One region of the Paenibacillus sp. FSL R5-0517 genome, then DNA from elsewhere that is predicted to be linked to it. Evidence: predicted binding sites of a transcription regulator. Region 1 holds the regulator's gene; the other holds the start of a gene.
What was found. The regulator Rex, encoded in region 1, represses fermentation and respiration genes when NADH is low (regulators of the CRP and FNR family bind a similar motif). The targets are predictions, from matches to a motif close to TTGTGAAATATTTCACAA.

Region 1 (10,911 bases):
CCAAATCAACATCAGGTTGCAGATCCAGTTTCAATTGTACGTCATTGCGGTTAATAGTTAATTGAACGTCATTGACTCCATCGTACTGGGTAACCATCTTTTCAATCGGATTCTGCAAAGCCACCTGACGATACACAAACCAACCTCCAAACAACACAACGGCTGAAATGACGGCAGTTAAAGCAATAGGCAATACTTTTAGCTTCAAGTGAATTACCCCTCCCAGATTTTGGCCTAACTTACTGGCCTATTGGTATATACGAATATGTGCACATTGATCCCTGCGAGAATTTCGACAGGTTTATTTGTTATGAATGTAACTTTGAGTACATAACTGAGTATATCACATCGTATATACAATTTCGAAGGCGAAAATATGAATAAATTATTAATTTTAACTATTTAAATCAAAACTGTTCACAGGCAACACAAAGAACCGGTTCAGTCGGATATCCGTCTGCCGGTTCTTTCACTTCTATGATTCTCTAGCTAAGTTACTCTATTTGTTCTAGCTGTTCGGGAGTGTGTAAACCAAGTCTACCTGTTCTCCATTGCTAAAACGATAAAACCGATAGTGGTTATGTGTACCGTCTTTATAATACACTTGCCACACATATATTCCATTCACAACTCCGGGCATGATTCGTTTAATCTCACCGGCTGGAACTTCGGAACTAAAGCGATTGCGTATCTGTGCTTCGGACATGCCATTCTGCAACAGTTCACTGTGTATAGCGTTAGCACCTGTAGCAGGTTGATTGTTTGCATCGAATTTAACCCAGACCATAACATCCTGGTTATCCTTGTTTTTGCCGAGCAGGGTCCAGTAGATGTTGTCAGAGCCTTCTTTATCACCCCAGATGTACTTACGCAATTCATCATAAGATGTAATGCCCAGTTGCTCCTGTGCTGCCTGTATGGCGAGCGCTTCTTCCTTACGCTGGTCCTGTGTGACATACACGTAATAACGCTGAAGTCCAAACAGAATCAGAACCAGTGCAAGCAGCGAAATCCATATCCACTTCTTTTTTTTCTTCAAAAGCCGAACTTCCTTTCCCTATGATGCTCCGCAATGCAATTAACGAGCAAGCAAACCATCAAATGCCAATTGAGACTCACGCAAAATGCGTTCTTCATCCAGCGTCAGACATTCGCCATGTTTAACCACTTGTTTCCCATCTACCCATACGTGCTCCACATCTTTGGCAGAGGCTGAATAAATCGTATGCGAGATCAGGTCTGTATGTGGGTAGAAGTGTGCCTGTTCAATGTCCAGGGCGATGAAATCAGCCTTCATGCCTACCTGAAGCGCACCGGTATTGTTCAGGAAGATGGATTTAGCACCATATGAAGTTCCGAGTAGTAACGCTTCGCCCGCTGGCACGGCAGTCGGATCACCAGACACACCTTTGTGGATCAATGCAGCCAGTCTCATTTCTTCAAACATATCCAGGTTGTTGTTGCTTGCCGGTCCGTCGGTTCCGAGTGACACGGTAACTCCTGCTTTCAGTAATGCAGGTACCCGCGCAACACCGGAAGCGAGTTTCAGGTTACTTCCCGGGTTATGGGATACAGCCACATCATGGCGGGCCAAAATTTCAATCTCTTCATCATTTAGATGCACCGCATGTGCTACCAGGGATGGACGGGAGAAAAAGCCCAGTTTCTCCAGATGTGCCACAGGACGCAGTCCATAGTCTGTAACGTTCTGCTCCACTTCACGAAGCGTTTCCGACATATGTGTATGCAGAGGAAGGTTAAGATCATTTGCGACCTGTACAAGCTTCTCTATGTAGTCAGGAGGGCATGTATATGGTGCGTGTGGCGAGATTACGGTTGTGATGCGACCATCTGCCTGTCCATTCCACTCACGCGCAAACGCTGCCGACTCCTCCAGCTTCCGCAATTGCTCTTCTTCCGAGCACAGCCCGATTACACCACGTGCAAGTGCTGCTCTAACGCCGGATTGTTCCACAACTTTGGCAACCTGATCCATGTGATCATACATGTCCAGGAAAGCTGTAGTTCCGCCTTTCAACATTTCAAGCACGGATAGCGAAGTTCCCCAATATACGTCTTGAGAAGTCATTTTTGCTTCCATCGGCCACATTTTTTCCTGCAACCATACTTGTAACGCAAGATCGTCCCCGTGTCCTCTAAGCAACGACATCGCTGCATGACCATGCGTATTGATCAGACCCGGCAGGAAGAACAATCCTTTTCCATCCACTTTGGTACAATTTTCGTCTCCATCCGGCAATGTCTCACCAATATGCACAATCTTGTCATTCTCGACAACCATGTATCCATGAACCACGTTCCATGTAGTGCCTTCATTAACGGCAAATTTGCCGTTGTGAATTACCCATCTATTTGTTGTCATCTTCCTCGTCGTCCTTTCCAGTCTCCAAGTAATAGGCCAAACTAAGCAGATCCGTTGTAAAGTCAGCATGGTGAATGCGGATATGTGGCGGTGTTTTTAGAATGGTTGGTGCAAAATTAAGAATCGCTTCGATTCCCGACTCAATAAGTTGATCGGCTACATTTTGAGCTTCCGTATCCGGAACGGTAATAATTCCGATGCGGATGTTATCTGTCTTAACCGCTTCCGTTAATTCATTCATTGGTTTTACCGTCAAACTGTTGATTTGACTACCAATCTTCGGTCCATATGCATCGAATACAGCAACAATCTTCATGTTGTCTTTCAGATATGCGTTGTAGTTGGACAAGGCCTGTCCCAGGTTACCCGCACCTACCAAAGCTACATTAATTTGCTGATCAATTTTGAGAATGTGACGAATTTTCTCGATCAAATAGGATACATCATACCCGATCCCTTTTCGACCAAAATCACCGAAGTAAGCCAGGTCTTTTCGAATTTGGGCCGGATTCAGATCCAGCCTCTGTCCAAGTTCTTGAGAAGAAACAGTAGCCACCTCACGCTGATGTAACTCGTTCAAATAGCGCAAGTATACAGGCAGACGTCGTACCACCGCTTCCGAAATTTTATCCGATTTCATTCTTGCTCCCCCTTACCAATGCCACGATAAAATAATAGATGAAAAGATGAGCATTCTGTATAAACTCAAAGATAGACGTGACATTTTATACAGAATGCTCTTTGTAATTTAGGTTATAAGTTCTTACGTGCAACTGCTTTAATCGGATACGGAAATATCTAATAAAGTTTAACGCCAAACGATAGTGTCATGCAATGATATAACAAACAAAATCAACCATTATTCTTGTTCATTAACTGGTTTTTCTAACCACTCGGTAATCCGTGGAACCATCTGCTCCGTGAGCATATGCTCCATTTTGGGACCAGGTAATGAATATAAAAAGAATTTGCCATAGTACGCTTCGATCACACGTGTATCATAAACAATGACAATACCTCTGTCCTTCGCTGTTCGCACCAATCGGCCAAATCCTTGCTTGAAACGAATGACCGCTTGCGGCACAGACAGTTTCATGAATGGATTTTTCTTTTGCTCCTGGAGCAATTCACTCTTGGCTTCAACCAACGGATGATTCGGCGGCTGGAAAGGCAGACGCACAATAGCGAGACAGGTCAGTGCTTCTCCCGGGATATCTACACCCTCCCAGAAGCTGCTTGTGCCCAAGAGTACCGTAGCTTTGGCATCCTGGAACCTGCGAGTTAACTTGGAGCGGCTTCCACTGTCCACACCTTGACCCAACAACGAGATGTCGTTACCAGACAGTGCCTCCTTCAGCGGATCATAGACCTGTCGAAGCATCTTGTATGAAGTAAACAGAACCATCATGCGTCCACGCGTGGCAATTGCGGTCTCTGCGAGTGATTGCACCAGCATATTGACAAAGTGCGCATCACCCACACTGCCTTTCACACTTGGGAAATCACGCGGAATCACTAGAAGTGCCTGATCACGATAATTAAAAGGTGATGGCAGCATCGACGTTAACAGCCGATTATTCTCAGAGGCTTCCTGTAAGCCAAGCTGCTCAATCATGAACTGGAATGACTTATCTACAGAGAGCGTAGCCGATGTAAGCACAACACTTTTCTTTTTATCAAAGAACAAATCCTTCAGTTGTGCACTGACATCGACAGGTACGGCGTACAGTTGAAGAGATTTACTGCGGAACTGACCGCTGGCTTCCATCCAGTACACCGTTTTGGCATCATCCATACGCATGAAGAATCGCAGATTCTCCTTCAATGTGGTCAGATCTTTCAGCAGTCCTGTAATGTCCGTAATCAGACTATCCGATTGATAATCATCCTGATCCTCTTTCACCTCAAGCAGCAATTTGTCCCCTTTGCGAACCAAATCGCCCAGAGTCACATAGATCTGGTTCTCCAGATCCTGCAACTCCTGCCATTTCGCAGGTTTCTGAGATGCCTTCAGGCGCAGGGAAAATTGCCCTGTCTCTCCCGGTGAAGCATCACTTCGTTCAGGCAAAAGACCGAACAGAGCATCGCTCATACGATCCCACAGTTCCTTAACCTCAACAGCTAGCGGGAACATCTGATCTACCATGGAGCCCCATTGCACCGAATTTTCATGCCCGGATAACTGCGAACGAAGCATAGGCAGTTGTCCATTACGACTGTCTTTAAACAGACGGGTCAGGGTATGAACCAACGTGAAATATTTCATATGCATTCCGAGATGTTTACCCGCTACATCTTCCAGATGATGGGCCTCATCGATCACAAGACTCTCATAGGCTGGCAACAACTGATGTGCTGCTTTGACATCCGTAAACAATTTGGAGTGATTGGTTATTACGATATCAGACAACCCGGCCTCATGTTTGGCGCGATGATAGAAACATTTGCGGAACCATGGGCAGGATCTTCCCAGACAGGACTCGGATTCGCTCTGTACAGTCTCCCAGAAGTCGCCTCCGCGTCCGCTAAGGTTAAGCTCCTCATCATCTCCAGTTTCAGTCTGTGTGAGCCACACAATCATCTGAGCGGCTGTGAAATAATCCTCTTTGGGCGTGGCGAATTCACGTTTATTGATTTTGTGTTCAAATTTGCGCAGGCACAGGTAATGTCCACGTCCTTTGAAGACAGCAGCCTTAAACGGAAACGGAACCACTTGGGTCAGCATCGGAATATCTCGCTCTCTCAATTGCTCCTGCAAATTGATCGTATGCGTGCTGACCATGACTTTCTGTTCTTGTTTCACACTTTCGTATATCGCTGGCAGCAGATAACCCAGAGATTTACCGGTACCTGTTCCAGCTTCGATCAAGAGATGTTTCTCTTCATCCAGGGCTTGCCTTACACTGCTGAACATCTGGGTCTGCGCTTCACGCTCTTCGTAATGATCCAGCGTATCCTTCAAGTTCTCCCGAACCTGGTCCATAAACTGTTCGAAGCTTACACCATCGAGGGGGTTACCTTCCCGCTCATCACGTGGTGCACCAATATCGGTCCAATCACTTACATTAAGAGCAAGCTGCCGATAATAGGTATGTCCGTCCAGATCCTGAATCGGCTCTGCTTCCTTCTCACTGCGCATCCCGTCCAAGAACCAACCCAAGTCACTGTCTTCTGGTGCGAACAGGTCACTGAGCCGTTGAATCGTTATGAGCGGTAATTCCTTTAACTCATCCAGACACTTGAGCAGCACATAGGCTGTCGCCAGTGCGTCACTGTCGGCCTGGTGAGGGCGATCATGTTGAAATCCAAATTCAGAAGACACATAACCTAGTTGATAAGAACCCAGTGATGGGAACGTAATCTTCAGAAAATCAATGGTATCCAGAATACGGCCAGTGAACGGCAGATAACCGCAACGGTCAAGAGCATTCTGCAAAAAGTGAAAATCAAAAGCGACGTTGTGTCCAACAAGCACCACATCGTTAAGCAGCGGAACCATCTCCATCATCATCTCTTCGAGTGATGGAGCGTCCGCCACATCTTCATCGGTAATACCCGTTAGCCCCGAGATAAACGGGGGAATCGGGACACCAGGGTTCACATAAGAACTATATATTTGAGTTATGCTGAAGTCATGATCTATGATGGCAAGTCCGGCTTGTATAATCTCACCGTCGGACTGCGTGCCGGTTGTTTCGAAATCCAATACGGCAAATTTCATTGCAATATACGGTCCCTTCCATTCCAGTCTATGTTACAGCATAGCAAAAAAAAGGGGATTTGAAAATTAACTGACAAAAAAGCGGTGTCCCCGCCGCTATGCCAAAGGAGGGAACACCGTTTTTTTGTCGCCGAATTCCCGCTTAATGAAGGGTCGTCAGCTGATTAGCATATTGCAATTTTCCCCTGTTCAACCTGCAAGCTTCCATGTTGTACAGCGGTTCGGTCAATGTCGGGTCATACTGAAGGGCCTGTGCAAAGAGTGAACATGCAGCCTCCGGGTTCGCAAGCTTGGCTTGAATACAGCCCAGAGCGTTACATACAAGCCCTTTCAAGCGAGGTGAGCCCTTAAGATACATGATCTGCTGCAAATGTGTCCCGGCTTCAGCGATTTGTTCCAGATTCAGATATGCGAGTGCCAAGTAAAAACGAGTTAATGCACTCTCCGGATGGTCGGTCACAACCCGGGAGAACTGCAAGATCGCCTGCGGATACATCTGTAATTTGAAATATCCTTGTCCTCGACTGAAACATTCCAGATGGAGTTCAGGCAGAGCGGTGACAGCTTCCTGTTCCGGTTCAAGGGACGCAGGCTTATCCATCTCCCGTTCCCTCACCTGGCTCATCTTTTCTTCAAACATCAGCCATTCATCCAACATTCCGTCACTCATCCGCTTAAGCAAGTTCCACTTTTGCAGCAATTCTTGTTTGTTCAGACCTTCAGCGGAAGGATAGCTCTTGATAATTTCATCTAACATGTCGTTCATTTCTGCGAAAACATGCTGGAACATCGTTGCATCCCCACCCTTGAAAAAATGGATTAGTGCAGTGACCTGTAATCATTTTTTGCTTCAAGGGCCGATTTCATTCTCCTTACCAGTCGATTACATAATTGTTGCGTGAACTTCCTGCTTCATGGTTTGTACAGGTTTATTCTGTCCATCTACAAACACAACGGTTGGTTTGTGAGTATTTGCCTCTTCTTGCGACATCATGGCATAAGAAATGATAATGACATTGTCTCCAGGCTGCACCAGACGAGCAGCTGCACCGTTTAGACAGATGACCCCGCTTCCGCGCGGTCCTGGAATCACATAAGTTTCCAGACGTGCACCATTGTTGTTGTTCACAATCTGCACTTTCTCGTTTTCCATCAAGTCGGATGTTTCCATCAAATCTTCGTCTATGGTAATGCTACCCACATAGTTCAAGTTGGCTTCCGTTACCGTAGCCCGGTGAATTTTGGATTTCATGAGTGTTCTAAACATGGGACAGCACCTCCGATTTTTGCAACCTTATATTGTCAATCAATCTTGTTTTTCCGAATTTCACCGCAAGTGCAATGAGCAGATCGTCACGTCCTTGAACTACTTCCTGATCTGCGAGCGGCTCCAGACTTGGAAAAGCCTGAATCTCGGCATAGTCAATCACTGCAAGCGGTGAGGTTGCGATCTGCTCACGCAAAATACGACGGATATCTGAAGCGTTCCTAGCTATCCCTGTATCTACAGCTTCCTGGGCTGTGCGCAGTGCTTTCGACAGAACTAATGCCTGTGTACGCTGCTCCGAGTTAAGATAGACATTACGTGAACTAAGAGCAAGACCATCCTCTTCGCGAACAATCGGACAGGGAACAATTTCTACAGGCATATTCAAATCATTCACCATCTGTTGAATAACCGCAACCTGCTGAGCGTCTTTCATACCAAAAAAAGCACGCTGTGGCTGCACGATGTTGAAAAGCTTCGATACTACCGTCGTTACTCCGTTAAAATGTCCTGGTCTGGAAGCGCCACATAAGCGCTCAGTCAATTTTGACACAGATACCGTTGTCTGCGTTGCCTGTGGATACATCTCTTCAACTGAGGGAATAAATACGATATCCACTCCTTGTGAGCGTGCTGTTTCCACATCTCTGGCTTCATCCCGCGGATAGCTGTCAAAATCTTCATTAGGACCAAATTGAATTGGATTAACGAATATGCTTAATACCACGATATCGCTCTGTTGTCTGGCTGCTTGCATCAAGCTTGCATGACCTTGATGTAGATACCCCATTGTCGGTACCAGACCTACAACGGACGCATTGGATCGAATCGCTTGACGCTTCAAGCTTAGCTCCTGTCTTAACTCTGCGATTGTCCGTAATACTTTCATGAGTTACTTCCCACCTTTTCCTTGCGTTGTCCATACAATTGATCCAGAACACCATCCGCAGCATTAAATACATGCTCTTCGGCCGGGAACGAACGATCTTTAACTTCTTTCACGTAAGCTTCGATGCTGGTTCTGATTAATGTACCCACATCTCCATAGGTTTTGACAAAACGTTTTGGCGTATACGGGGAGGCGTATTGAACCACATCGTGGAATACCAGTACCTGTCCGTCACAGCCCCGTCCTGCACCAATCCCAATGGTAGGGATCGACAGTTCCTCCGAGATCGCCCGTGCAACTTCTTCCGTAACCAGTTCAAGCACGATGCCAAATGCACCAGCAGCTTCCAAGGCTTTGGCTTCGTCCATCAAACGTTTCGCATCCGCTGCATCCTTGCCCTGAATGCGATATCCACCAATTTGATTGACCGATTGAGGTGTCAGCCCGATATGTCCAAGAACAGGCACACCTGCTTGCACAACGGCTCTGACGGTGTCCGCAATCTCCACCCCGCCTTCCATCTTAACCGCATGGGCATGCCCCTCTTGCATCAGTCGACGTACACCCTTAAGCGTCTCATCCACGCTACCATGATAAGTCATAAAAGGCATATCAGCCACGATAAACGTCTTCTCAGCCCCGCGTACGACGGAACGTGTATGGTACACCATATCGTCGATGGTCACCGGAAGTGTTGAGTTATAACCCAGCACTACATTGCCGAGTGAATCACCAACTAGAATCAGATCAATTCCTGCTTCCTCTGCGAGGAGCGCTGTAGGATAATCGTAAGCCGTGATCATCGTAAGCGGCACGCCATCCTGCTTATATTTTTTCATTTTCACAATATTCATCGCTTGTTTGTTTGCCATTTTCTCTCATGGCTCCTTTCTTCTTTTCAAATAAAACGCAACAAAAAAACCTTTTAGTTTTCCACTAAAAAGTCCCGAAAAGTCAAAAAAGAGTCACTTGCGATCGTCCCTTCTGTCTCGGTCCTCTTCGGCTCAGAGCAGAATCCAACAACTCACTTAAACGTATTTCATTCTTGCACTGCGATCTGCTTACATCAAACACATCAAAGCAGAACAAAGGTTACTGTTACGGGAGTGCAATTCGGTCTGCATTAGCCGATATCGCCTCACGAAGACAGTATACCAAAGTTCTGCTCAAACTTCACGTCTTATGTTCATTTTCCCAGTAAAATTCGACATATTGTTTACGATTTCCAGGAAATCTCACCAGAGATGACGTGTACTTGTTCTCCATCGTGTTTTTCCACAACGAGTGCTCCTGAAGGGGCCAGACCGATTGCTGTCCCTTCAATGACACCCTGAGGATTCGTCACTGTAATCTCTCGATTTATCGATACGGACAAGGCCTCCCATATAGCTGAGATCACACCGAATCCTTCTTTTTGATACAAAAAATATAACTGTTCCAGCTCGGTTAAAATGGCAGCCGTGAGCTTGGTACGATCAACAGATTGCCCCGTCTCCATCTTGAGTGAAGTAGCTATAGCTGTCAGATCTTCCGGATAATCCTCGGGATCAAAATTCACGTCAACGCCTATACCTGCAATACAGTATCTGACTTCATGATCTTCCACCGTGGATTCAAGCAATATGCCACATACCTTGCGTCCATCAATCATCAGATCATTGGGCCATTTGATGCCTGCATCAGTGCCTGTACAAGCTCGAACGGCACGACACACAGCCACTCCTGTTAATAAAGTAAGCTGTGGCGTATGCTGAAGTGGTAGATCAGGGCGCAACAGGATACTCATCCATATTCCTTTTCCCGGGGGAGAGAACCACTGGCGACCAAAACGTCCTCGTCCTCCTGTTTGTTCTTCCGCAATGACCACAGCACCTTCAGCTTGCCCCTGCTCAGCCAGCTTCAGAACATCCCCTTGTGTAGACAAGGTCGAGGTTAACAGAACAGCCTTACGGCCGAATACGGCCGTATCCAGCGCCAATTGGAGGGCAGTTGCGTCAATGCTGTCCGGCTTCGTGACCAGACGATATCCTTTGCGGGATACAGCTTCAAACTCATACCCCATGTCCCGCAACTTGTTCACATGTTTCCACACAGCAGTCCGACTGATGGACAGATGACGGCTAATCTCTTCACCCGATACAAACCGCCCTTCTGCATCTAATAACATGTGTAACAGATCTTCATGCTTGGTCATCTTCAACCACCCGCTTCACTTCTGCACTTAGTGCTTCATGCTGATTCGATATCGTTCCAATCGCCGTTTCTCTTAACAAATGTTTCATCAGTTGACCCAGCCAAGGCCCGCCTTTGCGCTGCAGCATTTGTAATACTTGTTCCCCTGTGATGTGCAATTCTTTCAAGTCATGCACAGGGATTGATTGACTCCATTCGACTGCCATTTCTTGAACCAAAACAACCTGCATTTCTGCCTGTTCGGTCTGATTCCGCCACCCTTTTGGCAGTAGAGACTGTATGCGAAGCCAATCATTAGTAGCCTGAACACCACAAGCCAGTACAGTAACAATCCAATCGGAACGGAGACTAACCGTATCCTTCTGCTCCTGAACGGAAGTATAAATCAACTGCTCCACCTGAAGGACCCCTGATATACGAGAACGATGTTCATTAGAGAATGTCCACTGACGTAATAA
Region 2 (7,531 bases), 1.0 Mb from region 1:
TGCCAGCAATAGCCCAAGCAGCAGCATCACCGATGAGAAGGAAGCTTTCTCTACAAAAATCCGTTGGACTGCTTCAGCCACCAATGCCGCCTGACTTATAATAGTCACACCAAGCGCCAGCGAAATGATCGCAAGGAGCAGCCTGTTTGTTCGTTGTAACGACATTTGCTGCGAGATCAGATTGGATTTGGCTCTTCTCTTCACAGAACGCTCCTCCTTTATTTTTTCCCTTTGACATAATCCGCATCAAACAAGAACAGTTTGAAGACCAGAATAAGAGAAGGAATTAACAGGCACAGCCCACCGATAAACACAACCACTAGCGCAAAACCCATTGCTGGCGGTGTGGCACTGCTCTGAATCGTGATATATGGATCAAGAATATAAGGATACTGCCCAATGCCGTAAGCGAAAAAGGCTGTGAAAAATTGCAGCATAATGAAAATAAAAGCTAATCCGTAACGGCGACCGTTATATAACAGCCACATGGCAATCATGAAAAATGCAACGGAAAGCGCCAGCAACCACCATAAATCCATCATGTTTTGGAAATGACGCTCATTGTGTTGACCCAAATATATAAATGCAGTCAACGCGAGAATGATGGTCGGTGTACTCCAGAACAAAGCATAGTTACGCATCAGTTTTAATGCCGAATGATCCTCTGCCCGAGAAGCGTAAAATGTAAGAAATGATCCGCTAATGAACAATACGGATACGATGGCGAGTCCAACGATGCTCCACGATAATGGATTCGTAAATAGTGCCCAGTAATCAAGGGAAACCGTCTCGCCTTGCTTTAGAATAAAGCCACCTTCAGACAATGTTAGTGCCACTGACAACGACGCCGGGATAAGCAAACCCGTAGCTCCGTATAAGAACAAATATATAATGTTATTTTTGGAACCGTAATTCTCAAAAGCATAAAACGACCCCCGAATAGCAAGCAGAATGACGGCAATACTTCCCGGGACAAGCAGCGCGGAGCCATAATAATAAGCGGTATCCGGGAAAAACCCGACGATGCCAATATAGAAAAAGACAAAAAATACGTTGGTGATCTCCCACACCGGTGATAGATACCGGGAAATCAGCCGATTAATCAGATGATCCTGCTTGGTCAGGCGTGCATAAAAGGCGAAAAAACCTGCTCCAAAATCAATAGAAGCTACAATAAGATAGCCATACAAGAACAGCCAGAGTACCGATATACCAATTAATTCATAACTCATCAGGCCTGCTCCCCTCCCTTGGCTGATTGATCACGCTTCTCTTTCAACCATTTCTCCATCTCAAGCTCAGCAGGATTGTTATTGAACAAACGTCTCAGCACGAGAACACAGATGACGCCAAGCACGATGTACAGAAGCAAGAAGACGAAAAATAAAATTCGTACACTCGGTGACGAAGTGGCGGCCTCTTCTACGCGCATATAACCTCGGATGATCCAGGGCTGCCGCCCGATCTCTGCATAGAACCAGCCCATCTCAACGGCCAGAAATGCAAGCGGTGCACTGAGTGCAACCATGCGTAGCATCCACTTGTTAAACTGGTTGCGTTTCTTCCAGAACACAAACAGGAAATACAGAGATGAGATCGCAAGCAGTGCGAAACCGATTCCAGCCATCAGATCAAACAAGTAATGCACAAGTAACGGCGGATGCTCATCGGGTGGAAATTCATTCAGCCCGGTTACCTCGGCGTTAAAGTCTCCAAAGGCAAGAAAGCTGAGCACTTTCGGCAAATGGAGAGCACCTATGATTTCATGCTCAGCATTCAGCCATCCTAATAAGATCAGATCCGCGCCGCTTTCCGTCTCGAAATGCCACTCGGCAGCCGCGAGCTTCTCCGGTTGATGCTCAGCCAAAAACTTGGCAGATACATCTCCGGCTAAGGAGTTTAATAAGCTGAAGACCAGAACAACGGCCATCATGAGGTTCAGGCCCTTTTTGTGGTAGGCTGACACCCCTTTTCTCAGCATCGCCAAGGCTGCAATTCCTGCTAACAGAGCAGCTCCTGTCAGATAAGCAGAGCTTAATACATGAAATACTTTGGAGAACGTCGCCGCATTCAGCATTGCTTGTACAGGATTCACTGCCAAGAATTGACCTGCTTCCATGACAAAGCCTTCAGGCTGGTTCATGAATCCATTTACTGTCGTGATAAAAACAGCAGACATCCCTGCCCCGGCAACAACCGGTATAGTCAGCAACCAGTGGATATAAGGATTTTTGAACCGATCCCACGTGTACAAATAAATGCCCAAGAAGATCGCTTCAAAAAAGAACGCGAATACTTCCATAAATAGTGGCAGTGCAATAACATTCCCGGCCAATTTCATAAAATTCGGCCACACCAGGGCCAATTGCAGCGATATCGCTGTACCTGTCACCACACCAACCGCCACAGATATGACAAATCCTCTGGACCACCTCTTTGCCATAAGTATGTAATGGTGATCCTTCTTCCGAATACCGATGAACTCTGCAATTGCAATCATCAAAGGTACACCAACACCAAGCGTTGCAAAAATAACGTGGAATCCGAGTGTCAAACCAGTCACCAGTCTGCTCCATAACACCGTATCAATAGCCATTCTTTATGTTGCCTCCTTTCAAAATCTGTTGATTTTTAGTGAAAAATATTTGCTTATGATCAGGTCTGCTACTCACTGGTTGCATTTAATATCAGATTAGGACGTTCCTCTAATTCGTGTGTTTAGGATAAGAGAAAATTTTCACAAAGTACGCTACAACGATATGTTGCCACATGTACTTTGCGATTACTCCTGTTGATTCCTGATATTAAATGCATAGAAAATGCTATGCGAGACCTAATAATCAAAATTATTATATCTTTATTTTTACCTAATTCAATCAACGTCACGTCTTCTACCCTAAACGTTCAAGAAAGGATCAACTCTTTCTGACAACTTGGTGAAAAACAAAAAATACACCCAATAGAGCTATTGATTCATTGGGTGTAAACGTGGTATTGCACGTGGATTCACTATTTTATTTGCTTGCTTATTTGCTCTGGACTCACCGCATCTGCCTCGCGGCGTACGCTCATGATGATCAGTGATGCAGCTAATACCGTAAGGATAATTCCAAGCATCTGAAATCCTGTCACATTGAATGTATCCCCCATAACGATACCAATCAATAACGATGATATGATGGTCCCCAGGTAGCGTGATGTATTAAAAATCCCCGATGAAACACCTATCATTTCTTTGGGTGTGCTTTTGAACAGAGCTGCTTGCATGCCAACCGCGTTTAAGCCGTTACTTATGCCAAATAAAGCTAAGGCAACAATGATTATGAAGATTGGAGAAGTTTCATTCATAACAACGATTAATATAGATCCAAATGTCATTAAAGAAGCGGATACGATCAGAGCTGGCCGTGATCCCGATCTGTCAATCCAGCGCCCTGCGATCGGAGCAATCATGACTGAACATAATCCCAAAGCCAGCATGCTCATTCCTGTATGAACTTCGTTGAGATGACGTACCTGCTTCAAATACGTTGGAACTCCAAAAAAAAGTGCGTAAAACAGGATGTTCACCAGCATGTATTGTACATTCACCCAAGTCATCTCGGGATATATGGCAAACGTTCGCAGAGGGATGAATGGCTTGGCTGCTTTTAATTCATGCCGGATGAACATGACAAGTGTAATTAACCCGATCCCTCCTGTCAGCAGATGCCATGTAGAAATATCTCCTGTGGAATTTACTGACAGTAATCCGATGAGCAGAGTCACCAAAGCTACCGTAAACATCAGGATGCCTGATGCATCAATTAATGCAAGCCATTGCCGAACGGACATGTGAATAGTGATCGATGGAGATGACTCGTCCTTCGGAATTGTTTTCCAGGCGAACGCAAAGCTTGCTATGACAAACGGAATATTAACGATGAATATGCTGTGCCAGTCCCACCAATGTATCAATACTCCACCAATAAATGGCCCGATGGCAGCTGCTCCGGAGAGGAATATCGCCAAAGTAGACAATGCGGAGGCTTGCTTGTCAGTCACATTAATTCTTACAATCGCCATTCCGACGGCTACCATCATGCTTGTGCCAATCGATTGAACGATCCGGAATACGATGAGCCACGAAAAGCTCGAAGACCACGGAGCAAGCATGGACGATACAAAAACAATAACAAGACCCGTGAGGAAGATCTTCCTGCGGCCGAACAAATCGCTACACTTGCCCATGACGGGTTGAGCAACAGCACTGGCAATGTAAAATGATAAAATGATCCACGAAACAGCTGTAAAATCAAGTTGGTACACTTGTTGTAGTCTGGAGATTGCCACCGAAATCATGGAGGAATTCAACGGATTCAACATAATTCCAAGCCCAACAGCCAACATCAATCCTTTATTTCGAACGTTCATCAGTGCATCACTCCTTCTTCTGCTGTCATCTTACTTGAAAGTATTCATTTATTCCAACGCATTGTATGTTATGATTTGATGAACTAGAAGGAATGAAGGAATGGTGCAAATGGAGCTTCTTCAACTAAAATATTTCCTGACGGTGGCCCGATGCGAACATGTTACGGAAGCTGCGGGAAAGCTGCATGTTACGCAATCCTCTCTGAGCAAAACGATACAACGATTAGAGGATGACCTGGGAGTCCCCTTATTTGATCGAATCGGGAGAAAGCTGCGACTAAACGACTTTGGAAGAACATTTCTTCAGCGAACTGAAAAAGCCCTATTTGAATTGGAACAAGGAAAGCGGGAAATCGCTGACCTCTCCAACAAAGATCAGGGTATACTGCAATTGGCGGTAACTACGGCAAGTACTTTGCCAGGTATACTACGAGAATTTCGCAAAAATCAACCGGACATTCAGTTTCATGTACAAATGGTTTCGTTAGAAAACATGTCCAGGCTTCTATATCGGGGCGAGGTAGATTTTGGTCTCTCCTCCCCTCCAATGCAAGGTGACGACATCGAATGTCAGATACTTTATGACGATCCGATCGTAGTCGCTGTTCCTATGGGTCATCGATATGCAGAACGAAGCAGCATTCAACTAGCCGAGCTTAAGGATGAGTCGTTTGTTGGGGTAAAACAAGGCTATGGTGTTCGTGATATGGTAGATTCTACATGTCAATCCGCTGGTTTTGTACCGAAGTATGTGTATGAAGGTGATGAGCCTGCACGATTAACAGCCCTTGTTGAAGCGGAGATCGGTCTTGCATTTATACCAAGCACAGCCAGAAACCCGCATGAACGCATTAGATATCTTCAGGTAGAGGAACATAGACTCGTTCGGGAAATCGCTCTACTTTCACATAAAAACAGGTATATTTCCAAAGCCGCTTTAGAGTTTCGCAGCGTGGTTATGGAGCATTTCAATGCTATGCCATGAATAAAAATTCAATCCAAAGGAGATGTCATTTTGAAATTAAAAGCAGATAAATTTGATCATATTTCAGAGACAGAACGATTAGTCATCAGACCATTACAGAAAAACGATTATGAGAATTGGTTAAATGAATTTGAAAAACGCTTGCCCTCCCAGCACCGCCATGATAAAGGGAAAATGGATATGAGTGAATGTACACTGGATTGGTTCCATCATCTGGTGGATCGACACCAGGAGTTAGCGCGTACAGATGCGGTTTATGTATTCGGTGTCTTTAGCAAGGAAGATGGCACACATCTGGGTATGGTTGATATTGCAACCTTGGCGAGAGATGATTTTCAATGGGGAAGCTTCGGATATACGATCCATAATCAGTATTGGCGAAAAGGTTACGGCAAAGAAGCTGTGAATGCAGCTCTTCATATTGCATTTAAACATCTGAAATTCCACCGTATAGAAGCCCATATCAATCTGGATAATACCCCTTCTGTGAAGTTAGCTGAAAGCGTGGGTATGGAATTTGAATGTGTCCGTAAAGGTTTCATACACGAAAATGATGAGTGGACCGATCATTTGGTGTATTACAAAAATTTTAATTAAACAACTCCTCCGATAATCTAAAGAGCGAACAAAGCACTTTCGTGCCCTGTTCGCTCTTCTTCATTCAATCGTATCTCCGTGTTCTCCTTACTCGCCCAAGCTGTTCCAGAAGGATTGAAACGCGCCTTTTTCAACTTCGAGAAATGCAGGAACATTACCGTAACGAACCAAACCTTCACCGAACAAAACCAGTGGGACTTGAGTTTTATCTTTCAGCGTGAGGTAGATGATCTTGCGATCTTCCTTACCGTAGAGGTTCTCTTCCAATTCCGGACTCGTTGCAATTGGTTTAGCAGCAGATAACGCAGAGATGAAGCTTTCCAGTGATTCATCCGCTGCTAACGGCTGAAACTGCTGCTTTCCATTGTTCCAGCTATCAAACGTCTCCCATTGTGCCGAGGCAACGTTACCTTCGAGATGTAGCTTACCGATCAGGTCGGCACCCGTACCAATGGTGATCCCGTTGTTCTTGTCGAATAGTTGAGCATACACCTGACCATCGATCTCGGTGTAAGACATGATGCGGAAGTCTTTATCGTAACCATTCACTGCATAGATGTCTGCTTCGCCAATATTGGAAGCAAGTTCTGTGTATTTATCCTGACCGCTCAGCTCATGGATGCCGCCAGTTGTTGTGCCAAGCTTCTCGCCACGCAGGTTGAGTGCATTTGCGCCTTCAAGCAATGTTGGGGACTGTGTATAGACGTTTCCTCCAAACACAACCAATTGCAGCATATCAGCCATCGCGCCTTTACCCTGTGAATCCGGCAATTCCATCTTTGGAATCACAATCGGATCAAACGACCCTCCCGGAGTCACCTCTGCCACCTGAGGAGTTGGTGCGGCTGGTCCATTGAATTGCTGCCACACACTCGGCGCAGCCAAGCCAATGCTGGCAGCGATAACGACACTTGCTGCGATGTATAGTGGTTTGCGTTGACGTTTTGGCCCCTGATTTTGTGTGTTCAAAGCTTGCTCTAGCCGATTTTTCATTTGTTCGTTTGTTTTCATATGATCCACCGCTTTCTTGTAGTTTTGTTTGAATTGTTCTTCCTTCATTACAGTTCCTCTCCTTCCAGCTCCAGCTTTAACAGCTCTCTTCCTCGCTTTAATCTCATCTTCACCGCTGACTCGCTAATCTCCAGAATCTCGCTGATTTCCCGAATTGCATAATCTTCGTAATAATACAGATGAACCACCGATCTATACTTGAGGGGCAGTGACAGCACGAGTTCGATCAGCGCGTGATCTTCCGGGTTGTCCGTTGTAAGGGCATCGACACCCTCCAGCTTGACCTCACGTTTGCGCCAGCCTCTGCCTAATAAGGATTTGCAATGATTGGTGATGACCCGAATCAACCATGCTTTTTGATGCTCTGCATCGTTGAATGTAGGGGCTTTTTCTATTAGTTTGATGAAGGTATCCTGAGTGGCTTCCTCCGCGTCTTCACGTCTGCCAAGGTGCACCATGGCAATTCGGAACAGCGTATCCGCATATGTCTCGTAGACTTTCATCACATGATCGCCCAGCTGGGGC

Region 2: the regulator Rex is predicted to act here: its motif matches at 2,726-2,743, upstream of MKX40_RS14930 (cytochrome ubiquinol oxidase subunit I).

The regions. Positions count from the first base shown of each region.
Region 1 is NZ_CP150235.1:4,341,899-4,352,809, forward strand. It holds gene MKX40_RS19190 (hypothetical protein) at 1-208, opposite strand, end outside; gene MKX40_RS19195 (DUF5590 domain-containing protein) at 509-1,039, opposite strand; gene MKX40_RS19200 (amidohydrolase) at 1,079-2,383, opposite strand; gene MKX40_RS19205 (redox-sensing transcriptional repressor Rex) at 2,370-3,023, opposite strand; gene dinG (ATP-dependent DNA helicase DinG) at 3,243-6,104, opposite strand; gene MKX40_RS19215 (hypothetical protein) at 6,247-6,894, opposite strand; gene panD (aspartate 1-decarboxylase) at 6,988-7,371, opposite strand; gene panC (pantoate--beta-alanine ligase) at 7,364-8,260, opposite strand; gene panB (3-methyl-2-oxobutanoate hydroxymethyltransferase) at 8,257-9,132, opposite strand; gene MKX40_RS19235 (biotin--[acetyl-CoA-carboxylase] ligase) at 9,477-10,454, opposite strand; gene MKX40_RS19240 (CCA tRNA nucleotidyltransferase) at 10,441-10,911, opposite strand, start outside.
Region 2 is NZ_CP150235.1:3,342,227-3,349,757, reverse strand. It holds gene cydD (thiol reductant ABC exporter subunit CydD) at 1-165, opposite strand, end outside; gene MKX40_RS14935 (cytochrome d ubiquinol oxidase subunit II) at 219-1,232, opposite strand; gene MKX40_RS14930 (cytochrome ubiquinol oxidase subunit I) at 1,232-2,596, opposite strand; gene MKX40_RS14925 (MFS transporter) at 3,010-4,413, opposite strand; gene MKX40_RS14920 (LysR family transcriptional regulator) at 4,523-5,398, shown strand; gene MKX40_RS14915 (GNAT family N-acetyltransferase) at 5,429-5,995, shown strand; gene MKX40_RS14910 (hypothetical protein) at 6,083-7,054, opposite strand; gene MKX40_RS14905 (sigma-70 family RNA polymerase sigma factor) at 7,054-7,531, opposite strand, start outside.